3 regions of the Desulfosarcina variabilis str. Montpellier genome follow, and region 2 is predicted to be linked to each of the others. Evidence: riboswitches for the same ligand, from Rfam matches in the RefSeq annotation. Region 2 holds a riboswitch; each other region holds the start of a gene.
What was found. Region 2 has a riboswitch for cobalamin ahead of Dvar_RS24410 (methyltransferase). Riboswitches for the same ligand answer to the same signal wherever they lie in the genome.
Positions count from the first base shown of each region.

Region 1: another riboswitch for cobalamin. It lies ahead of Dvar_RS38185 (TonB-dependent receptor plug domain-containing protein); the one in region 2 lies ahead of Dvar_RS24410 (methyltransferase).
Region 3: another riboswitch for cobalamin. It lies ahead of Dvar_RS07595 (hypothetical protein); the one in region 2 lies ahead of Dvar_RS24410 (methyltransferase).

Region 1 covers NZ_CP159846.1:8,460,766-8,466,082, forward strand. Annotated here, with positions in the region: gene Dvar_RS38180 (TonB-dependent receptor plug domain-containing protein) at 1-915, opposite strand, end outside; gene Dvar_RS38185 (TonB-dependent receptor plug domain-containing protein) at 1,033-3,036, opposite strand; cobalamin riboswitch at 3,236-3,620, opposite strand; gene Dvar_RS38190 (adenosylcobinamide amidohydrolase) at 3,798-4,961, opposite strand; gene Dvar_RS38195 (ABC transporter permease) at 5,047-5,317, opposite strand, start outside.
Region 2 covers NZ_CP159846.1:5,406,446-5,411,762, forward strand. Annotated here, with positions in the region: gene Dvar_RS24400 (cobaltochelatase subunit CobN) at 1-222, opposite strand, end outside; gene Dvar_RS24405 (methyltransferase) at 332-1,357, opposite strand; cobalamin riboswitch at 1,468-1,678, opposite strand; cobalamin riboswitch at 1,971-2,159, shown strand; gene Dvar_RS24410 (methyltransferase) at 2,421-3,458, shown strand; gene Dvar_RS24415 (IS1380 family transposase) at 3,609-5,012, shown strand.
Region 3 covers NZ_CP159846.1:1,701,909-1,707,225, forward strand. Annotated here, with positions in the region: gene Dvar_RS07565 (hypothetical protein) at 1-5, opposite strand, end outside; gene Dvar_RS07570 (hypothetical protein) at 92-418, opposite strand; gene Dvar_RS07575 (DNA methylase) at 646-1,221, opposite strand; gene Dvar_RS07580 (hypothetical protein) at 1,226-1,591, opposite strand; gene Dvar_RS07585 (hypothetical protein) at 1,713-1,949, opposite strand; gene Dvar_RS07590 (DUF1007 family protein) at 2,735-2,905, shown strand; cobalamin riboswitch at 3,007-3,193, shown strand; gene Dvar_RS07595 (hypothetical protein) at 3,463-3,765, shown strand; gene Dvar_RS07600 (transposase) at 4,675-4,770, opposite strand; gene mdh (malate dehydrogenase) at 5,091-5,317, shown strand, end outside.

The sequences.
Region 1 (5,317 bases), 3.1 Mb from region 2:
GCCGGTGTAATAACCGGTAAAGGAAAGGTGGTTGTTTGCTCCCAGGCCGCCACCAAGGGTAAAATCCATGCCATAATTATCGATGTCCTTGTTTCCGGGCCGGGTATCGCCATCAGCAAGATCACCCGGCGTTTCGATATCGCGGCCCTGGTAAAGGTCACCGCTCACATCGATACGCCAGGTTTCACCCAGATCGGCGCCCAGACGGAGCCCTCCATTCTTGGTCTCAAAGCTGGTATTGGCTCGTTTTTCACCATTGCCCATGGTAAGGTTGTCCTGCTGATCGTATCGCCGTCCGTAAATATCGAAGTCAAAACGCGAGCCAAGCCCCCCACCCAGGGATGCCTTCTGAAAATTGGTTTCAAAGGACCCAAAGCCGATTTCGGCATTACCGGTCAGCTCCTCGGTGTTTTTCTTGGTAATGATATTGACCACACCGCCCATGGCCTCCCCGCCGTAAAGTGATGAGGCCGGCCCTTTGAGGACTTCGATGCGCTCGACATTATCGACCAGAACGGTAGCCAGGTTGGATGCGCCCACCGGGCGACCATTTTTCAGGGTCAGCGAACGCTTGGTGATGCCGGAAAATTCCGGTCGGAACCCCCGGATGCCGATACCGGCCAGGGCGCCAGGGTATTCGATAACACCAATGGAAGCATTCTTTTTCAATTGTTCGGTGACCGTTTCGCCCACAGTCATTTCGAGATCCAAATTATCAATCACCTCGATTTTAGTAGGGATTTTTTTCACATTTGTTTCACTACGAGTGGCTGTGACCACCATTTCGTCCATTTCAACGGATTTTTCCGCCTCCTCGGTAATCTCCTCAGCAAGCGCCGGCATCCCCGTCGTCAACACCATCGCCACAATTATGATCAGCAGTTTCAGAACAGTTCTTTCATTTTTTCGCATCATTGTCCTCTGTCTCAGTCTTTCCGTTGTAGTTGCAGGGCATCGAACGAACGGCATCCGCCCCAATGGTCGGTCAGGGCAAATGCCATCCTTAAGTTTAACAAAAACCATTCATGGGGCTTAAAACGTATACGTCAGACCAACCCGATAGTTTCTTTCAGCCATCAGGTACCCCCGAACCCACTCGACCTGATCGTCAAACAGGTTCAACACACTGCCGCGCACCTCCCAATGGTCCAGAAAACGGTAGCGCAGGGTCAGATCCCAAAAATCGAAACTGCCCTTTTCTTCATCTTCATAGGTGTCGTAGTTGGTGATCATCTGAGGTCCCACGAGTACATGACTCAACTGGGTGCTGAAACCGGCATAGCTGACACTCACACCGCTTTTCACCTCGTAGTCGGAAATGTATTGCAGGTCTTCGCCAGTATCTTTGTCATCCTTGGTGGTATTGAAGGCGGCGTTGGAGTAAACAGAAACACCGACCGTCCAATCGAACATCCGGTCAATCCACCACTGGAAGTTGACGTCGAAACCGGCCATTACGGAATCGCCGTGGTTTTCGTAGGTGCTGACCGCATCACCGTCCACCTCATCGGTAACCTGCACGATCTTGTCTTCGTAATCGGTATGGAAGTATCCGACTTGCAGGGTGAAAAACTCGTGAAAGAGATCAACGCCCACGTCATAGGTCAGACTGGTCTCGGGATCCAGATCCGGATTCCCCAGATAATGCGTGCCGTTGCTGTGGACATAGTCGGCAGAGAGTTGATCGGCGGATGGCGATTTGAAACCTTCGCCGACGTTGGCCCGCAAGCGCAGGAATTCATCGATAACCTTTACGCCGATGCCTACCTTGGGAGAAACGTGATCGTAAACCTCATTTTTTTCGTTGAAATCAGGCAAATCACCGGTTTTGGGTCTCACCGTGGTGACATCGAAGCGATCGTACCGGACCGCGGCAATGACATTGATGCGATTATCCCACAAATCCAGGGAGTCCTGTGCGAACAGGGCCTGGGTATCATACTCCATGCCCGGCGTGTAGGGCGTGGACGGCTGCCCATCGGACACGCCCTCGGACTCCTTTTCCAGCCATTCCAGATTGAATCCGACGAGCAGCCGGTTCCAGGAATTCATGTGCCATTCGAACTGATGGTCGGTTCCTAATGTTTCGTCGATGTATTTGGTCTGATCGGATTCCGCAACCGGGTCTCCCCAGTACCAATGATTTTTATCCCGCAGGTAATAGGCCAGGCCCCGCCAGTGGACCGCATTACCGAAATAATCCCCATTGTATTCCAGATCGGCATAGGCGTGGTCTTTCTCGTTGTGTTGACTGGCGTCCTCCCGATAGCGGGTATACGCATCGCCGTCCCAATCGGGTGATTCGCTGGTCAGATCGGCATAGTTACCTCCCAGCCGAAGCTCGTGGTTTTCGTTGACGGTAAACACGAGGTTGCCGCCGACATTTTTCCGCGTGACGCCGGTGTTGTATACGGTCCCGAATTCAGGATCATCATAGTCATCGGTGTCTTCATAGGAACCCGTCAGATGGAAACGCAACCTGTCATTGACCTCGCCACCGGTAGACAACTGGCCCTTGTAGTAATCGAAGCTTCCCGCATCACCGCCAACCGAAACGAAAAGATCCCCGTCTCCTTTTTTGGTGATCAGGTTGATCACGCCCCCCATGGCCGCCGAGCCGTACAGGGCCGATGCCGGCCCCTTGGTTACTTCGATCCGTTCGATGCGGTCCATATTGATCTTGGCCGCATTGCCGGTGCCCACCCGATGACCGTCAACGAGCAGCAACACGTACCCTTTGACGTCATCTCCGTGGCTTTCGGTCCGGAACCCCCGCAGGCCCACGGGACTCAGCAGGCCGTTGTACTTGTGGAAGTGGCCGGTAATATACTTGCCGATCAGGTCGCCGATGTCGAGTGCACCGGACATTTCGATCTTTTCCCTGTCGATCACCTGAGTGGTGACCGGCACATCGATAGCGCGTTCCTCACTGCGGGTGGCGGTGACCACCATTTCATCCACGGACTGGGTGCCTTGCGTTTGCTGGCCAAAGGCAGCCGCACTCATCATCAACATGATCACCATTGCCGTAATCATCCTCTTCAACACTGTCCTGTTTTCATCTCTCATCTTTTCTGCATCTCCTCTCTGATTGATAGAGGGGGCAGCATTGTCCGTATAGCGAACACCTGAAATAAAAAAGCCCCTAACGGGGCTTGATAACTTCTCGATAACGGACAAGGGGCTCCCCCTGCCGGTATATAAAAAGTCGACCGAATCCACGTCAGTACGATTCACTTTTTTGACTGCAACCGGCAGGTCTTCTGGCTTCGCCGTTCGATGGACGGCCTTCCCATCCTTTTTCAACAGGACAGTGGCATTAACGCCCATGAATTTCTCAGAGCCTGTTTGATAAATCCGTCGAAGGCCCGCTAAACGGCGTTGGAAAGTGACTCAAAATGCTCACATATTACATATATGCTCCGCTTTTAAGCCACTTTCCGCCTTGTTATCGGGCCTGATCCAGACTTCTCAAACAGGCTCTCAATTTTGATCTTCCCCAGAATAGGAATATACAAGAGACAGCGTTACAGCGTCGGGTACGCTCCCGTTTTTCACGGGATTCCCTATTATCGCCCGGCATTAATATGTTCCAGGCGACCGGTTACAGGTTATATTGATATACGTTTTTTTCCTCCTTTTCAGTGGTTCTGAGTCCGGACTTCTAATGACGGGGAGATAGGGTGAGGGAGAGACACGGGGAAAAAGCTATCTCTCCCAATCTCCCCGTCTCCGATTCACCCAATCACCTTGTCACCCAATCTCCCACTCACCGATCACCGATCACTGATAACCGATCACCGTTTCTCATCATCACTCCACTTATCCGCAAACCCCACAGCAAAAGCCCGGCAAGCCAAATCGACAAACCCGCCGTTGTTACCTTGCGAACGGGTAGGCGCCAACTTCTCCCGGTATTCGGCAAGGCGCCGGTAATCACCACCTATCGCACAGGCCACCTGGGCGGCATAAGCACCCATCACCTCGCTCCAGCAGGTGGAGGGCAGCACGCCCCAGGCAAATTTATCCTTGAGATGCGCCATGGCAGCCACGGCAGCCACAGTCACCGGATCACGCTCGATTTCGGTAAAATTGTCACGCAGCAGTCGGGCCTGTGTTTCATTCAGATGCCGACAGATGGCGTCCTGCAATCCGGCCCGATTCAGACCAAACCGCTGGAGGTGAATCTTGGCCGAGCATTGACCCGCCGGTGTCAGATTGTTCTGATTAGCCAGGGTCTGTTTAACCGCTGCCTTTACCGCCCGCCCGATCAGTTCTCCGAGCTTGGCATGCTTGCCGGCGCTGGTCAGGGGCGGGTCATCGGTCTGCATGGCGGCCACGACAATCTGGTCGGTACCCGTGCCGGTGGCCAGGCCGTCAGAATAACGCGAGTTCACAGCCAGTTCCTGGAGGGCCGCACTCTTGGCTTCTGTCGCGGTCATGACGGTTCGGGTCATGGCGCCGGGAATCAGCGGCTTATTGATCAGGATCATGCTGTTGATGGTGCCCGGTCCCGGCTTGCTTTCCGCCGGCGGCAGTGTTTCGAACCCGTCGGCAGTCTCGAAAATCGAAGCCGGGTCACCGGCCCGTCCGGCATTGCCTTCGACGCCGCCGGTAATCACGGCCACCACCTGCAGATCGCGGAACTGTTCACACACAAAGGCGGCATTGTTCATATTGGCCGCCGTGCCCATGGTGGCACAGGACTCGGCTGGAAGGCCGTATGGCTCGCAGGTCCGCTCACGGTAGAGGGTAGGATCACGCCACAGTTTGGCTGCTATGCTGTGACTGTGACCGGCCGGCTCGCAGCTCTGATGGTTGTAGATATGCTCCAGCCCGTCCTGCAGGCCACCGGCCGCCCGACAGGTGGAAAGCACCTGGTGGGGCCGGATGAATCTGGCATAGATGATCTTCTCTTCGCGGTGGATCTCTACGCCTTCGTAGTAGGTTTCGATCAGCATCCTTCTTTCAATGCTCCTTATAGTTATTAAACCTTTTCTCCGCGTCTCCCCGTCTCCCCTTCCCCCGCTCTCCCCTTCATTTTCATCAGTCTCTGGCTTTATTAACCGTCCCCAAAGCCAAAACAAAAAACACCAGCCCGGCCACACTGAGCATGGCATAGGCCTGCCAGGTGGGAGACTGGCCAAAGGCCGTGCTGCGAATGGCATTGGACGCATGGGTGAGCGGCAGAACCGACAAGGTCTTCTGAGCCCAGACGGGCAAGCGGTCCAAGGGAAAAAACGTGCCGCCCAAAAAGGCCATGGGTGTGATGACGAAACTGGTCAACAGGCTCTGATCGGCGTGGGATTTGACCAGC
Region 2 (5,317 bases):
CTTTTCGGCAATTTCCAAAAGCTTTTCGTGCAGGGGAAGATCATGAAACAGGTGGCCGATAAAAATGTCCACAGGACCTTGCTCGAAATACGCCAGGATGTCCTCTGCCGATTGCTGTTGGGAAAAAAGATGCAGGGTAATGCCGTCGGCCTCGAGCCGATCGCAGGCCCTGGACCATGTGTTTATATTGAATACGTAGCCGTGAACATAGACGATATTCATTGTAATGCTCCTTTTGCTATGGTTCATTGCAGTTCGTAAAAATAACGATACTCGGGTGTTCCAAAAATTTCCGGATGCAGAATCGCCGCCATTTCGAGCAATCGATTCATCACGGTTTCTCTGCCGCGATGATCTGATAATCCCCCGACGATCGCTGTGGGTCGCCGGCAAAATGAATACCGGAAAATCCGACTTCGCCCAGAATCGAAAACAACTCAGATGTGGTGTGATACATTTCCTCACCGCCGGTCATGGCGTTTTTCAGATCCCACAGCAGCGCAGCCACCGGGCCTTGACGATTGTCGTCCAGCACACTGCGCACACTGACCAACAGGCCGCCTGGAGCAAGGGCATGGTGGATGCGGGCAAAGTAGTCGGCCAATCGAGTTTTATTGCCAAAAAAGGTAAAAGATTCGAAAACAAGATCGAAACCGTCGCCAAACCGGTCCACCCCGTGATCCCCGTTCACCGTGGAGATTCTTTTTTGCATGTCGTAAGTGATGATATACTCGCTCGCCATATCAGTCACCCCGGGCTGGTCGAAAACCACCGCTGAAAGGTGAGGATTTTCCTGGCACAGGGCAATGGCGAACAGACCGTGAGCACCGCCGATATCCAGCAAGCGACGCAAAGTGTCAAACCCGGGCAGCGCAGCCACGCTACCGACGATTTCCTGAAGCCGACCCAACAGGCAGGTATTGGCCATCATGCGGATCGTATCGGGTTTGAAGGTGTATTTTTTTTTCTTCACCATTTGCGGTCCCTGGATGATCTGATCGGTTAACCCGGCAAACCGTTCGTAATTGCCCTTAAGATAATCAACCGACACGGCAGAAAAATAGGCCCCGCCCTCGGTTAAAAAAGCGGTGGTCTCCGCGGTGTTGCAATAGCCGTCCGCAGTGCTCACCACAAAGCCTGATGCGGTGAGTACATCGAGCAACTTTTGGGTGAGGCCGGCATGCGTTCCGGCGCGCTCGGCCAGCTTCGCGGCGGATATCGGCTTTCTAAGCTGGTCAAAAAGCTTCAGTTCGACAGCGGACAGGAAAACCCGATATTCCATGAAGCGCCGTTCCATCAGGCGATATTCCCGGCCAAGATCCTTCATCAAAGGGTGCTGGTCCTTCAAATGATTCATTTGGACGTTCCTCCCAAAAAAAATCCCCGCATCCATACGGGTGCGGGGATACCGTTTTTATCCCTGTTTACGTGGCAACAATATAAATTACTCTACATCACGAGAGCTCTTTTACAACTGGCGTCACAGGCAGGTCTTCTGGCTTAACTCTCTTTTTGACGGCCTTCCCATTCAAACAGCAATGAATAGTGGCGAGGGTTGTCAAAAAGAGTCTCTTTCAGTGAATCCTGAAATCGATAGTGTCACAGCGGCGGGTCCGCTCCCGATTTGCACGGGATTCCCTATTCTCTCCGATGGAGCACCTGTTGACGATATTTCAAAATAGATTTTTAGAAAAACACACAAACATTGTCAATACCATCCTGGCTTAACAGCAGGGTAACCGCATTTGGATCGATTTATATTTTTCGCGGCCATGGACCGCTCCTACAGGTGCCCATGATATCACCATTTATCGGTCTTTTGCTGTAGGAGCTGGCCATGCCTGCGACTTCGGAGCCTCATATTGATTGTTAAATGCGGTTACCCTGGGCTTAACAGGCAATTTTCGATGGACCATTATATGAATGCATATTCTTAAAACTTGTGCTTGACAATTCTAAAGAATTGAAGCACTGAATACTCTCAGTAAGGTGCCGAAAGGCTTAATAGAGAATCCCGTGCGAATCGGGAGTGGTCCCGCCGCTGTAATCGGGGACGAAATCTGCTGCTACCACTGTCCACAAAAACCAATCGGACGGGAAGGTGCAGAAAGTAGGATGATCCGAAAGCCAGAAGACCTGCCTTGCCGATTACCGACCAGCTGCGGTGTACAGTGATGGGACGGATTAAGCGGGTTTTATAGGATGCATAGCCAATACTAAAACTGTGTTTGTCCGGTTATTGGCGACTACCAGGCAATATAAACCCGCTAATGCCTTACCATTATTTCACCATTCAATCTATCCCTTCACTGTGTTCCTCGGTAATCTCACCTCGACAGACGAAATATTTTTGTAGCATTTGAATGAATTCAAAAAAACGTTGAATCGCCATAAAAATAGAAATGAAACCCCCAACACAGATGAGAAAAAAATCGGATGTAGCAATTCCGGCGGAAAACCTGCTTGCATTCCTGAGGGAGTGGGCAGACGGATTCGAAGCCGGTCAAATCTTTTTAACCGCTCTGGAGCTGGACGTCTTCAGTGAATTGGTAAGGCCTTCCCGCGCGGACGAACTGGCCGCCAAACTTGGAATCCATACAGAGTTGACCGATAAACTGCTTAATGTGCTGGTCGGCATGAAGATGTTGGAACGGACCAAGGAAGGATACCGTACCGCATCAACGGTTGCGCCTTATTTAGCTAAGGATTCTCCTCGGTTTGCAAGATATCTGAATCATTGTATTCAGATTCGAGAATCCATAAGTCATTTAAAAGATTTCCTTTATGCTGGACCGAAATTACTTCCCGAATCGGAACCACATTCAATTACCGTTGACGATATGGATTGGCGGGAGCGGATCAGCATGGCCGTTCATCATGATGATGTCATGCGGCATATTAAAACGATGCCGGAGTTTCAAAAAGCCCGCACACTAATGGACCTGGGCAGCGGAAACGGCCGCTTCGCGATCGCTTTTGCCCTGGAAAACCATAGCCTGAAGGTAGTTGTATTTGACAGACCCTATTTTATTAATAGCACACGCGACAATATTGAAAAATACGGATTAAGCAAACGTGTTCAAACGATGGCTGGAGATTTTATGTGTGATGACGTTGGCACGGGGTATGACATCGTTTTTGAAGCGTGTGCCTTCGATGGCGATGACGTGGATTTCAGGCTATTTTCCCGTAAAATCGCATCATCTTTGAACATCGGTGGCCTTTTTATTTGCCTGACCTTTAGCATAGACGATGATAGAAATGGACCGTTGTTGCCGCTCATTTGGAATCTGAAAAATTATCTGACCGGCAGTAGTCATCGATTGATAAGGTCAAATGCCGCGATCGTCCAAATGCTCGCCTGGGCAGGATTGGAAACCAAAGAGATCATTGACATGTCATCGTGGTGCAATACTCCCGTTCGCCTGTTCATAACCAGGAAGGTATCTCGGATTTGATTGAAGCCGTCCTCGCCTATAGTGTTTAACCTAAAGTAGGCGATTTACAGAAAAAAAGAGTCCTCAAAAGTTGGATAACATGCTATAATGCTTGTTAAAAATCACCAAATTGACAACAAGCCAAAGCACACCCAACAGGTGGAGGACTCTATGAGTAGACATAGCAAAAACTACCGGCAAAATGAACTCAAAATCCGACGTATCGAAGCCACCACTGACCGATTGACCGGCAGGGCAGGATTGTCCCTGTTCGTAGCCTATATGCACGGTATCCAAGTTTTCAGTTGGTTGGATCGCTGGTTCGGTTCCATCCGGAAGAGTAAAAAAGGCCTCAATATTACAGAGCTTTTCAAGCAAGCGCTCTGTTTCTTTGTTGACGCTACCAGTCGACGACTGACCTACTTCGATCAGATTTCTCACGATGAAGGTTATGCTGGTAGCATCGAGACGCCAATAGAAAACATGGCTTCTTCGGATCAAATGAAGCGTTTTTTCAAAGCATTTGCCTGGACACGGGTATTTTTGTTCCGGCGTCTTCTGCAGACCCTTTTTATCTGGCGTTTGCGGATCAAGCAACCCGATGTCATCGAATTGGGCATCGACACGATGGTCATGGACAATGATGATGCAAAATGCCGGCATGGCGTCAAACCCACCTACAAAAAGAAAAAGGGTTTCCAACCGCTGCAGATGAATTGGGGGCGCTTCATCGTTGATGCGGTATTTCGAAGTGGGAACAAGCATTCCAATCATGGTGATGCAGTGCAGAATATGATCAAGCACATGGTCTTGAAAATCAGATTCGAGTATCGGGGTGACGTCCCAATCATTATCCGAATGGACAGCGGGTTTTTCGACCAGAAAATCTTTGCGCTTTGTGAATTGCTTCACATCGGCTACGTCTGTGGCGGTAAAGTCTACAAAGACATCAAACAAATGGCAGACAATTGGGACAAGTCCAAATGGAAGCGGTTTGAATGCGGTAAGAAAAAGGCCTGGCAATATGTTGAGTTCGGTTGCAAACAGGGCAACTGGCATAAATTCCGCCGAGCGATCTTTTGCCGGTTGATGCATGACGACAGCAAGCAACTCTATCTTCCCGGGTTCCGTCCTGATACCGTCATTATCACCAATATCGGTCAGGGCGAGGCAATTGATGGTATGCTGAAAAAGGCCGGGGCGATGGATTACATGACCACCCAAGGGCTCGTTGCCTGCTATCATGAACGCGGCAGCGACGAATTGGCCAACCGGGCGTTGAAGGACTTTGGGCACGAGCAATTGCCCTTCAAACGATTTGCCCCCAACGCTGCCTGGTATTATACAATGCTGGTCGGTCATTTTCTGCTTGAATCCTTTAAAGAGGACGTTAGCGCTCCGGTTTTACCGATTGGCTCCTATGCTTCTACAGTACGCAGGCGCCTGATTGATATAGCCGGCAAGATTGTCTTTCACGGCAAAGAAACAGTCCTGAAAGTATCCAAGGCCTACTTGGAAAGCCTTCGTTTACCGGAGTTGTTCAGGCGGTGTGAAGAAGTTCCGATTATCGCATAACTGTTAAACAAGGCAGAACGGCATAGCAAAACTGATGGTGAGGTGCGTGCGAAATCTGGAATAAAAAGCATATGATCATATGCTTTGAGTCCGTCAACGGTTCCCGTGAGAATTTAAGCCCGGAAATTGCTTGTTCTCACTTTTCTGCCAGGTTTCTTCTTGAGATACGGCTGTTAAAAAACAGAATCGCCTACTTTAGGTTTAAGATAATATTTTTGGCAAGGCCAGAGGGAGGAAGCCATATTGTCATACTGCGACGACGGATAACGCAGCCCAAAAACATTATCTTGAATGTTATAGAACGG
Region 3 (5,317 bases), 3.7 Mb from region 2:
CTCACCAAAAATTTACTCGAACAGGTCCACCGCGTTTAGACTGCTTTCGCTAAAATAGGCTTCAAGCACGAGCATGAAGCGTGATCCGGTGTCAAAAAAACTCGATCACCTGGGGCTTGGCCCAGGCGCCCTTGCCCCAGCGAATCTTTAAATAGCGAAATTTGCACCCGTCCATCTGAATCAAGTCGAAAACCGGTTCGTCCTGAAAGCAGACGCCGGGATCCGCCTCTTCCTCGAAGTCCGGTTTTTCCAGATAGACCTTGAGGTGGGCTTGCCTGGCAAAACGCCTTAAAGCGCCAAGTGAAATTTTGCGGTTGAACTCTTGTTCGAGCCAGGCGTGGTAATTTTTGATGGTTCGTCCATGGCGGGTGATAAATACAAAACGATCGTCCAATGGATCGCTGGAGGCCTTGACCATCTCGATGAAGCGTTTTTTGGATTTTTTCGGTTAAGACCCGGCGGCGGCCGCTGCACTTTCTGCCTTCCATGATGCCTTGGCTGGCAAGCAGCAGTGGTTTGGGAATGACGCCGGTCTTACGGTACTGATCCATGTAATATTTTTTGGCCCTGCGTTTGGCGCTGCCGGTCTTGTCCATGATCTTTTTGTGCAGCAAGATCAGAAAACGTTCGTCCATGGGCAGCCGTTCAAAGTCTTTGTCTTTCATGATGTATGATTTTCTCTTTCATCACTTTCAGCCAGAATAAAGCAGTTTGTCTGGAGGTCGTTTGCCAATCGTCGTTTTGCGCCGACCGAATCTGTTCCAGCATGGCCATTACAGCCGCTTTATAGTCAGCGCTGATGATATCGACCATGGGCGCATTCGCTTTTTTGACGGGCTTGTTTTTTGAGGCTTGGTAGGCCAACTTTCGAATATTTTTGGCCGTAAGCGCCATGCCGGATGCGATAAATGCACGCCAAATATTGCGTTGATCCTCTTTTGTAAAACGCGCTAAGACCCTGGCTTGGTATTCATTTTCCGGAAGGATGCCGTCGCCAATTGGGGACAAATTGTCGATGACATTTGCGGCCTTAATCAGGCGATATGCCTGGGATCGGGCCATATCCCATCGTTGTTTGACATAGGCTTCAAACGACTCGAACAGCAAATCGCGAAATAATCGATCGTCACGAATCTGCTTTAATGCCTTACCGGTTTGGTAAAAATGGTGTTGATTGGCAGCGATGATATCTTCCAATTGGATGAGTCGATTATCAGCCATCTGTTTACCCGATGCTCATCCGTTTCCCGATATCGCCCAGCAGTTGATTCAATTTTAGCCGCTGGTCTGTAGGTGTATCCGGTGTGTCAGGCAAAAGGGTATGCAAATATTTAACGCTGTCAACGAATCCAAGACCTTTCACGGTCATGACCAAATCAATCGGGTTGAAGTTTTTCTCGCAAAGAAAGCACCTGGCAAGATTGGTCTTGGGGTTGGTCGCGGTTTGAAATTCATTGCACAGCGGGCATAGGAACCGGAAAATACCTTCGATCACTTTAGATGGAATATGAAGCTGTTCTTTGATCAGCCAGTCAACCGGGATTCGATTGCGCAGTTGAAACAGCTCTCCCCCTGTAAACCGTCGTTTCATGATAATGCCTCCTTATCTGCGTGAAAAATTCTGTGAAAAAGATCTTACCCATAGCCACGGCGAGGAAAATGGCTGACAATTTCACCTGTTCGACCGCAAAAATGGCAGCGGCATCGAGAACCTATGCGAAAATGTACTGGATTTTCTTCCCGTGACAGGACCGTACCCCATTGCCAAGGGCCTGTAGTAGTATGATCATCCATATTTTTTGAAGGTGGATTGATTTTCCGATGCCGCCGGCGGTTTTCGGCCAAACAGTGGGTCTTTTTGCCTTTTGGGGTTTGACGGTAGCGTCGCTGCGCTTTTCGGCGGGACTGGAGACGACCGGCGATGCGGCATGCATCGCAACAATAAGCATGCCCACGAAAGCAGCGCCGGCACATACAAAAAACGTTTTTGCACCAACGACAGGATATTTGGATCAACTTTAACATCCGGCCTTGAACGTCGCCGGAGTTTAAAGTAATTTACATATTGAACATCCGGCCTTGATACGGAGTTCACCTTGAAAGCCCGGAAGGGATAGTTCCGGGCTTTCTCTTCATTTTCCTGGACCATACGAATGCCCCATTACGGTTTACAATAGAACTGCAGAAAAGACGATTGCCAACGGGAGCTATTACAGCGGGGTAGGCGGGGTACGTTTATTCATTTTTGGGGCGGGGTATCGCTGCGGGATAGTAGAACCAACCGTTACACTTTTGCCGCATAGGCGAGGTAGGCCGTTACACTATTTTTGTCTTAGCATTCGCCCGATATCGGCGTTGCGCGAAAAATTTTATCCTCGGAATATCAACTATATGTACCCCAAGGGCACTTCCTTCGGGCGCCTGTGGTAAAATTTTTCGTACGCCTTGATCTCGACCAAATTTTCCTATTTCTGGACGGACACTAGGTAGTTCGTTGTACCCACCGTGCGGCCACTGTTTCGAATGGCTGACCACACCTGCCCGAACCATGTTCATGTCAACATATACGATGTTGTGCAGTAGATGCTCCCCGGTCTCGACGGCCGTAGCATGATAGTGATCTTCCCAAAAAGCGCCTTTTCTCTTTTTCCTCCGGTTACAGTCTTGCCCCGTTCTTCAATAGCTTCCTATCTCCTCCATTTTCGTATTAAAGTGTCTTCGGAGGTGAAATACTCTGCCGCGACAAAGCCGTACCCACCCCCATTCGTTTATTCTGAAGCGTCTGACGATTCTTTTCGACGAGAAGGGCATGGCCGGTGTTCGCGTATGGTGGAAATGTAATGACATGTTTGCCAGCATGATCATAGAGGCGCATGACAAAAATCGAAACGGCAGATTCGAGTAAGCAGCATAATATAAATGAGATAAGCAGCCAATGACAATGGTGATTGAATCCCAGGCATTTTTTATAAAAACTTGTTCTTGACAATTGTCTTGAATTGGAGCAGTAAATGGTTCATGTAAGGTGCCACAATTGCTTAATAGGGAATCCCGTGCAAATCGGGAGTGGTCCCGCCGCTGTGATCGGTGACGAAATCTGCCACAGCCACTGTCCAGAAAAAATCGGACGGGAAGGAGCAGAGAGTAGGTTGAACCGAAAGCCAGAAGACCTGCCTTGCTGATTACCGACCAGCTGCGGTGTACAGTGATGGGGCGGAATTAACGGGTTGTAAACGGATTCAACTGTCTGCAAGATAATATTTATGTTGATCCAGATGTGGCTTTAGCAATTATCAACCCGCCATAAGCTTCCCTTTTTTATCACACTATCCAAGCGCACCATCCACCATGCTTTTCGGTAATTTCTCCATGATGAACAATATCGTTCAAGAACCATGTTAAGTACTTTGTCTTTAAATATTAGATAATTAATTGTCTATGCCACGACAAAGGAGAATTGCCATGTCCCTGAAATGTCCAGTAAAAATTTATCGGACGGAATCCTACCCTGGCGGAAAATCCAATGCTCCGGTCTATGTTATTCAGGATGGGAAACTCTACCGCACGGTAGATCATGAACTGGGGTGGTCAGAATCTCCTGACTACGCGCTGCGATCGGATGGCCTGGTTTTCCGGACCATCCACCACACATTGGGAACCAGCGATACGCCTGACTTTCGGTTGCAGGAGAAAGGGTGCCTGTATCGTACGGACCATCATCCAAAAGGCGAATCCATGTTTCCGGTATACGAGTTGAGAGACTGACGCTTATACTACCTATTGCCCATCCACGAATAGGAAATTGTAGGCGTACGATGAATGTCATTCAGCGCAACAGGTCCAAGTGCGCCAGGGGTTCGCGCGATTATGTGTGTCCACGCTATCAAAACCCAAGATGGACAGTTATTCCGATGATCCGCCCCTGTGTATCGACTATGATATGGCGCTTTCTGCCGCAGACTTTTTTTACTTGCATTATACATGCTGTTGAATACGGTAATCAGGTTTACTGCTTATCCTGCTTTGAAATGATGAAATCGGGAAAATCGTTCGACCGGTTGCAATGAGAACTTGACATTCCGTATTCGATAAATTAAGAGAAGTAGTGATTAAAAGAAGGTCGAAGCCTTCTTTACTTCGTTCATTCGTAACAATTAAAAAGAACTTGTAATAACAATGTAAGCCATGAAGGTTTCCTTTTTGTAATGGGGGGTTGATTTTGTGGCTTTTTTATTTGAGTAATGCCGAATTTGGTGGTGAAAAAAGAAATTAAAGAATGCAAAAATGAATATGATGAAGAACTCTCCCCAACTTATTTGGATCGATTCCCATAATTACTCGAGAATCGGTGATCCAACGAGCGCTGTCGATTCCTTTGAGGCCCTCAAATCCCTTTTATGATTAACGTTGGTGAGAAATAAAATAGGCTAAAAATGACCGTTTAAATTTAGGAAATAAATTTTTTTTAAAAAAGGTTGGTAGGGAAAGCAGCTCAATCCCCTGCAAGGTATCCAAGCTGCTTTCCCTGTGAAGCCTCCGGTGGTGGAGTGCGCTTCGTCTTTATCCATACAATAAAGGCATAATCCTGTCAATCGCCTCCTTCTTTAAACCCACCAGGCTAACAATATTTAATTTTTTAAGCGAGCGCCCGATTTTTAGCACCTGCATGTAAAATCATGGGTTGATTAACGTTGGTGAGAAATAATAAACGGTTTGCCATGGTGGAAAATCAGAAGGAACCATACGCCATTGACACCCCAACTTGATTATATAACGGAGGTACCCAGCGTCTTAACAGGCTTAAGTAGTGATTAAAAGAAGGTCGAAGCCTTCGTGAAGGGGAGAGGAATGGGGGCTTGCCGGTGGATTGATAAGTGCCCGCGCGACGCCCGTCGTTAAACTTGGATTCATTCCTCCTGAAGCGGATCTATCATTTCCCTGCCACCGATAGACCCCCATTTCTCAACCCCCACCTTGAACTCTGGCGAAAGTGACCTTTTTGCCCTGGTAAGGCATAAGACGCGTAATTGGGTTTTTACCGATCAGTTATTTAAACGTTGAACAATACTCAAACGAAGGAGAACGATCACATGCATCAAAAGGTAACCGTTGTGGGAGCCGGCAATGTGGGCGCCACCGCCGCGCAGCGCCTGGCCGAAAAAGAACTCTGTGACGTGGTGCTAATCGATATTGTCGAAGGCGTTCCTCAGGGAAAAACCCTGGACTTGACCGAGGCCGCGCCCATTGAAAAACATGATGCCAAACTGACCGGAACCAACGGCTATGATGCGGCCAAGGATTCGGATGTGGTTATCAT